DNA from 4 places in the Shewanella sp. Actino-trap-3 genome. Region 1 is predicted to be linked to each of the others. Evidence: predicted binding sites of a transcription regulator. Region 1 holds the regulator's gene; each other region holds the start of a gene.
The links. Region 1 encodes sigma-54, which starts transcription at its own class of promoters, with help from an activator protein. Its sites were predicted from a motif close to GTTGGCACGNNNNTNGNNT; they were not measured.
Positions count from the first base shown of each region.

Region 2: the regulator sigma-54 is predicted to act here: its motif matches at 1,250-1,268, upstream of CXF80_RS02315 (YccF domain-containing protein).
Region 3: the regulator sigma-54 is predicted to act here: its motif matches at 1,355-1,373, upstream of glnA (glutamate--ammonia ligase).
Region 4: the regulator sigma-54 is predicted to act here: its motif matches at 1,034-1,052, upstream of CXF80_RS07925 (flagellar assembly protein FlgT).

Region 1 covers NZ_PJCE01000001.1:3,855,336-3,857,546, forward strand. Annotated here, with positions in the region: gene ptsN (PTS IIA-like nitrogen regulatory protein PtsN) at 1-53, opposite strand, end outside; gene hpf (ribosome hibernation promoting factor) at 56-343, opposite strand; gene CXF80_RS16630 (RNA polymerase factor sigma-54) at 369-1,853, opposite strand; gene lptB (LPS export ABC transporter ATP-binding protein) at 1,996-2,211, opposite strand, start outside.
Region 2 covers NZ_PJCE01000001.1:525,485-527,695, forward strand. Annotated here, with positions in the region: gene CXF80_RS02310 (TIGR00266 family protein) at 1-601, shown strand, start outside; gene CXF80_RS02315 (YccF domain-containing protein) at 801-1,214, opposite strand; gene CXF80_RS02320 (1-aminocyclopropane-1-carboxylate deaminase) at 1,411-2,211, shown strand, end outside.
Region 3 covers NZ_PJCE01000001.1:2,832,859-2,835,069, reverse strand. Annotated here, with positions in the region: gene typA (translational GTPase TypA) at 1-995, opposite strand, end outside; gene glnA (glutamate--ammonia ligase) at 1,475-2,211, shown strand, end outside.
Region 4 covers NZ_PJCE01000001.1:1,862,390-1,864,600, forward strand. Annotated here, with positions in the region: gene CXF80_RS07925 (flagellar assembly protein FlgT) at 1-961, opposite strand, end outside; gene CXF80_RS07930 (FlgO family outer membrane protein) at 1,232-1,942, shown strand; gene CXF80_RS07935 (LPP20 family lipoprotein) at 1,939-2,211, shown strand, end outside.

The sequences.
Region 1 (2,211 bases):
CCCGGTGTGGCACAGGTAGTGCATTCCGGCTGCAGAATGGTACAAAGTTCCATCGTTAGTGTTTTGTATACTTCTCTTTGTGTTTAATTACCTGACGGTCGAGTTTATCGATCAGGGCGTCTATTGCAGCATACATATCAGTATTTTCTGACATAGCAAAAATCTCTGCGCCATTAACGTGGATTTTGGCTTCTGCTTTTTGTTGTAATTTTTCTACATGGAGTACAACGTGTACATTATGGATCTGATCGAAGTGTCGTTCAAGCTTTGAAAATTTACCATTAACATACTCACGTAAAGATTCTGTTATTTCGACATGACGTCCAGTCAGATTTATATCCATAGAAAATCCTCCACAACCTTGTAGGTTATAAACTCTTACGTTGGTTTGAGGGCGGGATTAGCATTGCTTCTCGGTATTTTGCAATCGTACGACGAGCAACGTTTATGCCTTGTTCTGCCAGAAGTTGAGCCATTTTACTGTCACTCAATGGTTTTTTCTGGTTTTCTGCGGCAACCAGCTTTTTGATAAAAGCACGAATTGCTGTTGATGAGCATTCCCCGCCATCGTCAGTGCTGACATGGCTAGAGAAGAAGTACTTTAGTTCAAATAGTCCACGTGGGGTGTGCATATATTTTTGTGTGGTGACTCGTGAAATTGTCGATTCATGCATTTCTACTGCTTCAGCGATATCATTTAGCACCATAGGTTTCATGGCTTCTTCACCGTATTCAAAGAAGCCTTGCTGAAATTGCACAATGCAATTTGCCACTTTGAGTAGAGTATCATTGCGGCTTTCGATACTTTTAATAAACCATTTAGCCTCTTGCAAATGGCCTCGAATAAATTGACTGTCAGACTGATTTTTACTGCTTCTAGCCATGGCAGCGTATTGCTGATTAACGCCAATTTTGGGCATATTGTCTGGGTTTAACTCTACAACCCAACGGCCATTTTTCTTTAGTACCGTGACATCGGGAATAACGAATTCGTCTTCGGTGGCGGTGATCAATAAGCCTGGACGAGGATTGAGTGATTGGATTAGGGTGATGGCGTCACGTAACTCATTTTCTTTTAGCTTAGTTTTGCGCATCAATAATCTAAAATCACGCCCAGCAATTAAGGTTAAATAGTCTTTAATTAGCAAACGGGCATTATCGATATAGGGTGTGGTGTTAGAGAATTGCGCTAATTGGATCAATAAACATTCACTTAAATCACGTGCAGCAACACCAACGGGATCAAAGTGTTGAATTCGTTTTAATACAGCTTCAACTTCATCTAACTCAACATTTTCGTCACCCATGGCTTCGAGAATATCGTCGGTACTTTGGGTTAAATAACCGCGTTCATCCACGGCGTCGATGATCGCTGTGGCAATGGCAAGATCGGTCTCTGAAAATGGAGTGAGATTTTTCTGCCATTCTAAATGTTCATACAGACCTTCGGTGGTTTCACCTTGAAACGGCATGTCATCATCGCGCATGCTAGCACTACCTGAACCTGACATCGGCGAGGCGGTGTACACTTCATCCCATGTAGTATCCATGGCTAAATCATCCATGGTTTCTTTGGTCATAGATTCTGCTGTGTCGACTGTTGAGGTGTCTTTTTCAATATTGACAATGCTGTTGTCACTGAAGTCTGTATCAGCTTGGTCGCGATTTTCTTTTACGGGGTCTTTTGCTTCAGAAAACTCATCTTCTATTTCAAGTAATGGATTTGAATCCAATGCTTGTTGGATTTCTTGCTGTAGCTCCAATGACGATAATTGCAGTAAGCGAATGGCTTGCTGCAATTGTGGGGTCATGGTTAAGTGTTGACCCATTTTAAGTTGGAGTGACGCTTTCATTTACCGCTTATCCCTAGATGATTTCCATAAAAGTGACAATTTATAAAACTGTAATGGATTGTCACGTACATCAATGATGTTTAACGCTGTTTAGATATCGTTCAATCAAATGAGTTAGATAGACTAAAGGCCCGTAAAGTAACTATAGCTTGAATTGTTCACCTAAGTACACCGCCCGAACTTGTTGATTGCTCAATACCTCATCAGGTGTGCCTTCGGCAATTAAATTACCTTGGCTGACGATATAAGCTCGCTCACAGACATCTAACGTTTCACGTACGTTATGGTCGGTAATTAATACTCCTAGACCTCGGCTTTTAAGTTGTTGAATGATTTTTTTTATGTCGATGACAGAAAT
Region 2 (2,211 bases), 3.3 Mb from region 1:
ATTACTTGGTGCGGGGAAACGGGCTATTTCCGGTGAAGGTATTTTTATGACCCACTTTACCAATGAAGGCCAGCAGAAACGAAAAGTGGCTTTTGCGGCGCCGTTTCCGGGCACCATTTTGGCGATAGACTTAGCTCAACATCAAGGCGAACTTATCTGTCAAAAGGACAGTTTTTTAGCGGCAGCCTTAGGCACGCAAGTGAGCATGAAATTTAATAAGCGCTTAGGAACCGGTTTTTTTGGTGGTGAAGGATTTATCCTACAAAGCCTTAAGGGTGATGGCATGGCGTTTGTGCATGCGGGTGGGACACTGATAAAAAAAGAATTGCATGGTGAGACCTTGCGGGTCGATACGGGTTGTTTAGTTGGATTTACTCCCGGGATTGATTATGACATTCAGCGTGCGGGCTCTTTAAAGTCGATGGTATTTGGCGGAGAAGGCCTGTTTCTTGCCACTTTAAAAGGTCATGGGACTGTGTGGTTACAAAGCTTACCGTTTTCTCGCATGGCTGATAGAATTATTGCTCATGCGCCTTCAAATGGCGGTAAAGATCAAGGTGAAGGTTCAGTACTCGGTGGAATAGGGCGGATGATTAACTAATCGGGATATTAGCATTGAGTGCTCAGACGATTATAAGTCATCGCGCCGATTTAGTCTGAGCTGTCCTTAAAGGGATTGAATAATTTTTTTGTGCCCAAAATGCGTCAATGGCAATTAAAGGTTGTCGATGCTATTAGGCAAATAAAAACCGATAGCATTAGGCTATCGGTAATTAAGAATAGCGGCAGTTCACATGTTATTAATAAGTGGGTTTAGCGATAATAGTTTGCCCGATAGGGGTTAAACTTAACAAGGCCAACTTAATGTGTTGTATCGCAAAAGGGATCCCAATAATGGTGATGAAACAGGCTAATGCATGCACTAAATGACCAATAGCGAGCCAAATCCCAAAACATAAAAACCATAGCACATTACCCACTAAGCCTAGCGTGCCAGTACCAATATCTTCTTGGCCAGAAATGTGTTTGCGGTTAACCGTTTCTTGTCCAAATGGCCAAAAAGCTAATTCGCCAATAACAAAACAGGCTCTGCCAAAAGGGATGCCAATGATACTGATAAAGCACAGTACCCCCACAAGCCACCAAGCAAGGCCCATCACAAAACCACCCATTAAAAACCAAGCAATATTAAAGATTAAGCGTAAAAGTGACATTTTCATTCCTATCAAGAGTCAATATAAATTAATATAAGCGAGAATCATGCCATTGTTATAAGCTTATGATTTTAATTGTTTAAATGTTATTTTCGACATTGAGTGTCTGTTAGGTCTGACAATTAATACAAATGAATCGATGAGAATTATCATTTTTTAGTTAAAATACCCATATTACAGTTGATTGAGATAAGACATGTTTTCGATAAGCCCAGTAGAGTCGATGAACTTTGACGGCCACACCATCTACATTAAGCGGGATGATTTACTGCATCCTGATTTTAGTGGTAATAAAGCACGTAAGTTTTATCATTTTTTGCATCATGATTATTCATATGTAACCCGCCTAGTCGGGGCCGGTTCTGCACAAGCTAACTCTTTGTATTCATTATCGGTGCTGGCTAAGCAGCAGGGCTGGCAATTTGACTATTACGTTAGCCATATCAGCAATTTTTTACTACAACACCCCCAAGGCAATTACGCTGCCGCGATACAAAATGGGGCTAATATTATTAATGTTGCTGAGTTGCCATATGCCGATAACATAGCCGGCATGCATTTAGATGATGTTGTGCAATACATTCTGCTATCAACCCCGACTTACGCCGATAAACAACATCTACTGTGTATTCCTGAAGGTGGGCGCTGTGAATACGCAGAAACGGGTATTGCGCAGCTTGCTAGTGAAATTATTGAGTGGGCTCAGATTAGACAACAAATTAAGCTCATGGTTTTTTTACCTTCTGGTACCGGCACCACGGCAGCTTATTTAAATAAGCAACTAATACAACAGCTGGCTCAATTGCAATTAACACCAGTACTTACTATTGAGGTATTAACCTGCAGCACGGTTGGCGGTGATGATTACTTACGCCAGCAATTTTCACAATTAATTGATGAAGTTTATTATCCTCACATTGTTAGTGATGGGCATAAATATCATTTTGGAAAATTATCGCGGCGTTGTTTTGATATGTGGCAAACCGTATGTCAGTCT
Region 3 (2,211 bases), 1.0 Mb from region 1:
AGAATGTTACGTGAAGTCACATACTTACCTTCTTTACCCGCGAACGGAGAAGTGTTTACTTGGAACGTCATTGTTAGTGTAGGTTCATCAACAGTTAACGGCGGCATTGCCTCTACGGCACCCACTGCACAGATAGTGTCAGAGATCTTAAGCTCGCCTAAACCGGTAATCGCAACGATGTCACCCGCATTGGCAATGGCAACTTCATTACGTTCTAGACCCATATAACCTAATACTTGGCCCATTTTACCGTTACGAGTCTTACCGTCAGCGCCAATAATAGTCACTTGTTGGTTAGTCTTAACGTTACCACGGGTAATACGGCCAATACCGATAACACCCACGTATGAGTTATAATCGATTTGAGAAATTTGCATTTGGAACGGCGCTTCCGCATCCGCGTCAGGGAAAGCTACTTTCTCAACGATAGTTTGAAACAGCGGCGTCATATCATCGCTAGCTACATCTGGATCTAACGTTGCAAAACCATTTAATGCAGAAGCATAAACGATTGGGAAATCTAATTGTTCGTCAGTGGCACCTAAGTTAACGAATAAATCGAATACTTGGTCAATAACCCAATCTGGACGAGCACTTGGACGGTCAATTTTGTTGATAACAACAATTGGCTTAAGGCCTTGAGCGAAGGCTTTCTTGGTTACAAAGCGAGTTTGTGGCATTGGACCATCAACTGCGTCAACCAACAATAATACTGAATCGACCATAGATAGAACACGTTCTACTTCGCCACCGAAATCGGCGTGGCCAGGAGTATCTACGATGTTAATACGGTAGTCGTTCCACTGGATGGCAGTATTCTTTGCCAGAATGGTGATCCCACGTTCTTTTTCAAGATCGTTAGAATCCATAACCCGCTCAGTAGCTTCTCCACGAGATGCAAGGGTTCCTGACTGCGCCAACATTTTGTCTACCAGGGTTGTTTTGCCATGGTCAACGTGGGCAATAATGGCGATGTTACGTAAATTCTCTAGCACGGATAAACCTCTAAACCATCAAAAAAAAAAGGGAGCTAACAGAAGCTATTTATTATTACAGCTACTGTAAAAAAGCGTGCCATTCTACTTCACAGCAGCTTTTGTAGATAGGATTATTTTTGAACACATGTAAATCTTTCGTTTACTAAGCCTCAAAAAACAGTATAAAACGTTTATATATTAAACATAATCGAGGTGTGATGCAAAATGTGGCATGATTAAAACACCAGCATTAACATGACGCACTATTATGGACTTTTGCACTATGATGAAACATAGTAATGCACGTCATTGGTGCAAAATCATAATTTAGAAGATGAGGGAACGTTCTCATCTTCATAAAATCAACTAGTTAACGAACTGGCATGAATATCGCTTCACTGCTGTTATTATGTAAATATTCGTTTTGCAGATGCATCATCTGGCGAATACCAAGATTATATTAAGGGACAACCCTTTACCCTACCGGAGGCTTGAGAATGTCAGTTGAATCAGTTTTAAAACAACTAGAAGAGTTAGAAGTTAAGTTTGTAGACTTACGCTTTACCGACACTAAAGGTAAAGAGCAGCACGTTTCTATCCCATCTCACCAAGTAAATGAAGATTTCTTTGAAGACGGCAAAATGTTTGACGGTTCTTCAATTGTAGGTTGGAAAGGCATTAATGAATCTGACATGGTGTTAATGCCAGATCCAACGACTTTTGTGTTAGACCCTTTCACGGAAGAAACGACCGCACTTATTCGTTGTGATATTTTAGAACCGGGTACCATGACAGGTTATGATCGCGATCCTCGTTCTATTGCCAAAAAAGCCGAACAGTATCTTATTTCTACTGGCATTGCTGATACCGTATTGATTGGTCCAGAGCCTGAATTCTTCATATTTGACGATGTCCGTTTTGGTACTGATATGTCAGGTTGTTTCGTGAAGATTGACGCTAAAGAAGCTTCATGGAACTCAGCTAAAAGCTATGAAGAAGGCAACACCGGTCATCGTCCAATGGTGAAGGGGGGTTACTTCCCAGTTGCGCCAGTTGATTCGTCACAAGACTTACGCTCTGCAATGTGTTTAGTACTTGAAGAAATGGGTCAAGTGGTTGAAGCGCATCACCACGAAGTGGCCACAGCTGGTCAAAATGAAATCGCAACACGATTCAATACATTGACTAAGAAAGCTGACGAAATTCAAATTCTTAAGTATGTTGTTCATAACAT
Region 4 (2,211 bases), 2.0 Mb from region 1:
CAATTTGGCCTAATAATGGCCGACAGTTTAATTGTTTATCCAGTGATATCACGCTTTGTTGAAAAATATCACTGATAGCCTGACCATAAGATGAACGCCAAAAACGTTGGTTAGCAGGTGATACTGTTTCTTGTCTTTCAAACTCCCAAGGCGCTGATGTTGCGAAAGATTCTGTCCATACCTTTTCACCACTGATGCCATGGTAAAGGGTTAATTTAAAAATAAATTGCCTTAGCGGATCATCATCGATCAACCCCATATAACTGCTTTGCACGGGCTCGGTGGATATATCAATAATTTCGGGTTGCAACACATATTGGCTGTCGGTGATTTCGCCTAACCAACTGGGTATGCGATAACCTTTAAAGTTAACCAACTGATTGGTGTTATCAATTTTTTCATCGGCATGTAATCGTACAAAACTGTATCGCGATTGCGCGTTGATAACCTTGCCTAATTGTTCGGTGATCCGTTGTTCAAAGTGTGCTAATTGCCCATAACGTAACTGTTCGCGCTCTTGCAAATAGGATTGCGGCAACATAATGGCGGCTTTGAGGGATTGGCTTTTACATTGTCCATCGAATGCTTGTTCACTGAGATCAAGCTGTAAAACCACTGTAATCATGTGTTCACTGATCATTTCACTCATTAATTCAACGTTATTAGCCGATCCCATACGCTGAATTTGAAAGCTATCTTGAGTGAGTCGACCTTGATTGACTTGTTGTTCGCTGGAAAAGTTAACCCCAGCTTTTAAACTGGCATAGTTTAATGCCTGACTGATGGCCTCTTCGCGAGCTTTATCAATATCGCCATTAACGATTTTAGCCTTGCCGGTAACTTCCATTTGCTCTGCCAATACCGACGGAGAAACACACAAGGCACTCACCCATAGCATGGCTATTGCAGCAAGATGACTGAAGCTTTTAGTTCGGTTAACAGGGCGGTGTCGGATCAACATACAATGTCCTAATGTCAAAAAATCGTCAATTTTGCACAATTGTGTAAATTAAGCTTACTCTATGTTTATTTAAAGCAAGAATTATGCCGACTACCTATGTTAGTGGGTATTCTCTATGTTGTTCAATTACAGTAAAGCTTTTAGCGCATTTGCCGATATAAGGTTACAAATAATAAAGAGTAAACAATTGACCTTAGTTATCGATAACAAAGGCGATTAAATGACTCATTTATATTAAGACTTGCAGCATGATTTGTTAGAGGAATTATTATGATTAACAGGCTTTTTATCCCCACCGTCATGCTGGCGTCGTTGTCGTTAGCGGCATGCACCCAAACGCCTAATGCTGCCAGTAACCTTGCCTTTAGTAACAATGGTAGCTATATCAAAGTGGCCGATGAAGATGAGGTTTATCGGGATAAGCTCACTTATGATATTCAAGCCGCGGGATTATCACCTAAAGGCCAGGTGAATGTATGGGCAGAAAAACTGGTCAACGAATTAGTGTTACAAAATGACGTATTACGCCCTGATCAACCACTGTTAATTACCACGCCGGTAATGACCAGCGATTTAAATGCAACCAATGAGTTAGCATTACAGTTACAGCAAGGATTACTCGCAGCGTTTCACGCCCATGAATTTAATTTAGTCGATTTAAACGTGGCGACTAATTTACGCGCAACCGAACAAGGCGAGTTTATGCTGAGCCGAAATTGGGAGCTATTGCGAACAGATTTGCCCGTGTCACACGTATTAGTGTCAACCATGACCCTAACACCTGAAGGGATTGTATTTAACGCCCGGGTGGTAAATATAACCAATAATAGGGTCCTTTCTGCGGTGCAGTCATTTGTGACGGCATCGAGCTTGTCGGGTTATTTGCAGCCTTCTGAAATAATCGAGTCGCGCGATGGTTTGCTGTATCGCCACCAAAAACGAGGCGACAGTCGTTACACCGTATTAGGAGATAAGCAATGAAATCTATGATGTTAGTTATGTTATTGCTGCTAACGGGCTGTATGAGCCATGGTAAAAATGTTCAGTTGGAAAACCCCGCGCCGGCTTCGTTTCCAACCTTAACCGCTATTGGGTATGCACCACTAGCAACGCAGCCCAGCAAGGAGCCATCACACCGTATTTTAATGGCGATGCAGGCATCAAAAATTGCCGCCTACCGTGAGTTAGCGGAACAAGTTTATGGCCAACAAATATCTGCTAGCAGTAACGTTAGTGAGTGGTTATTAACT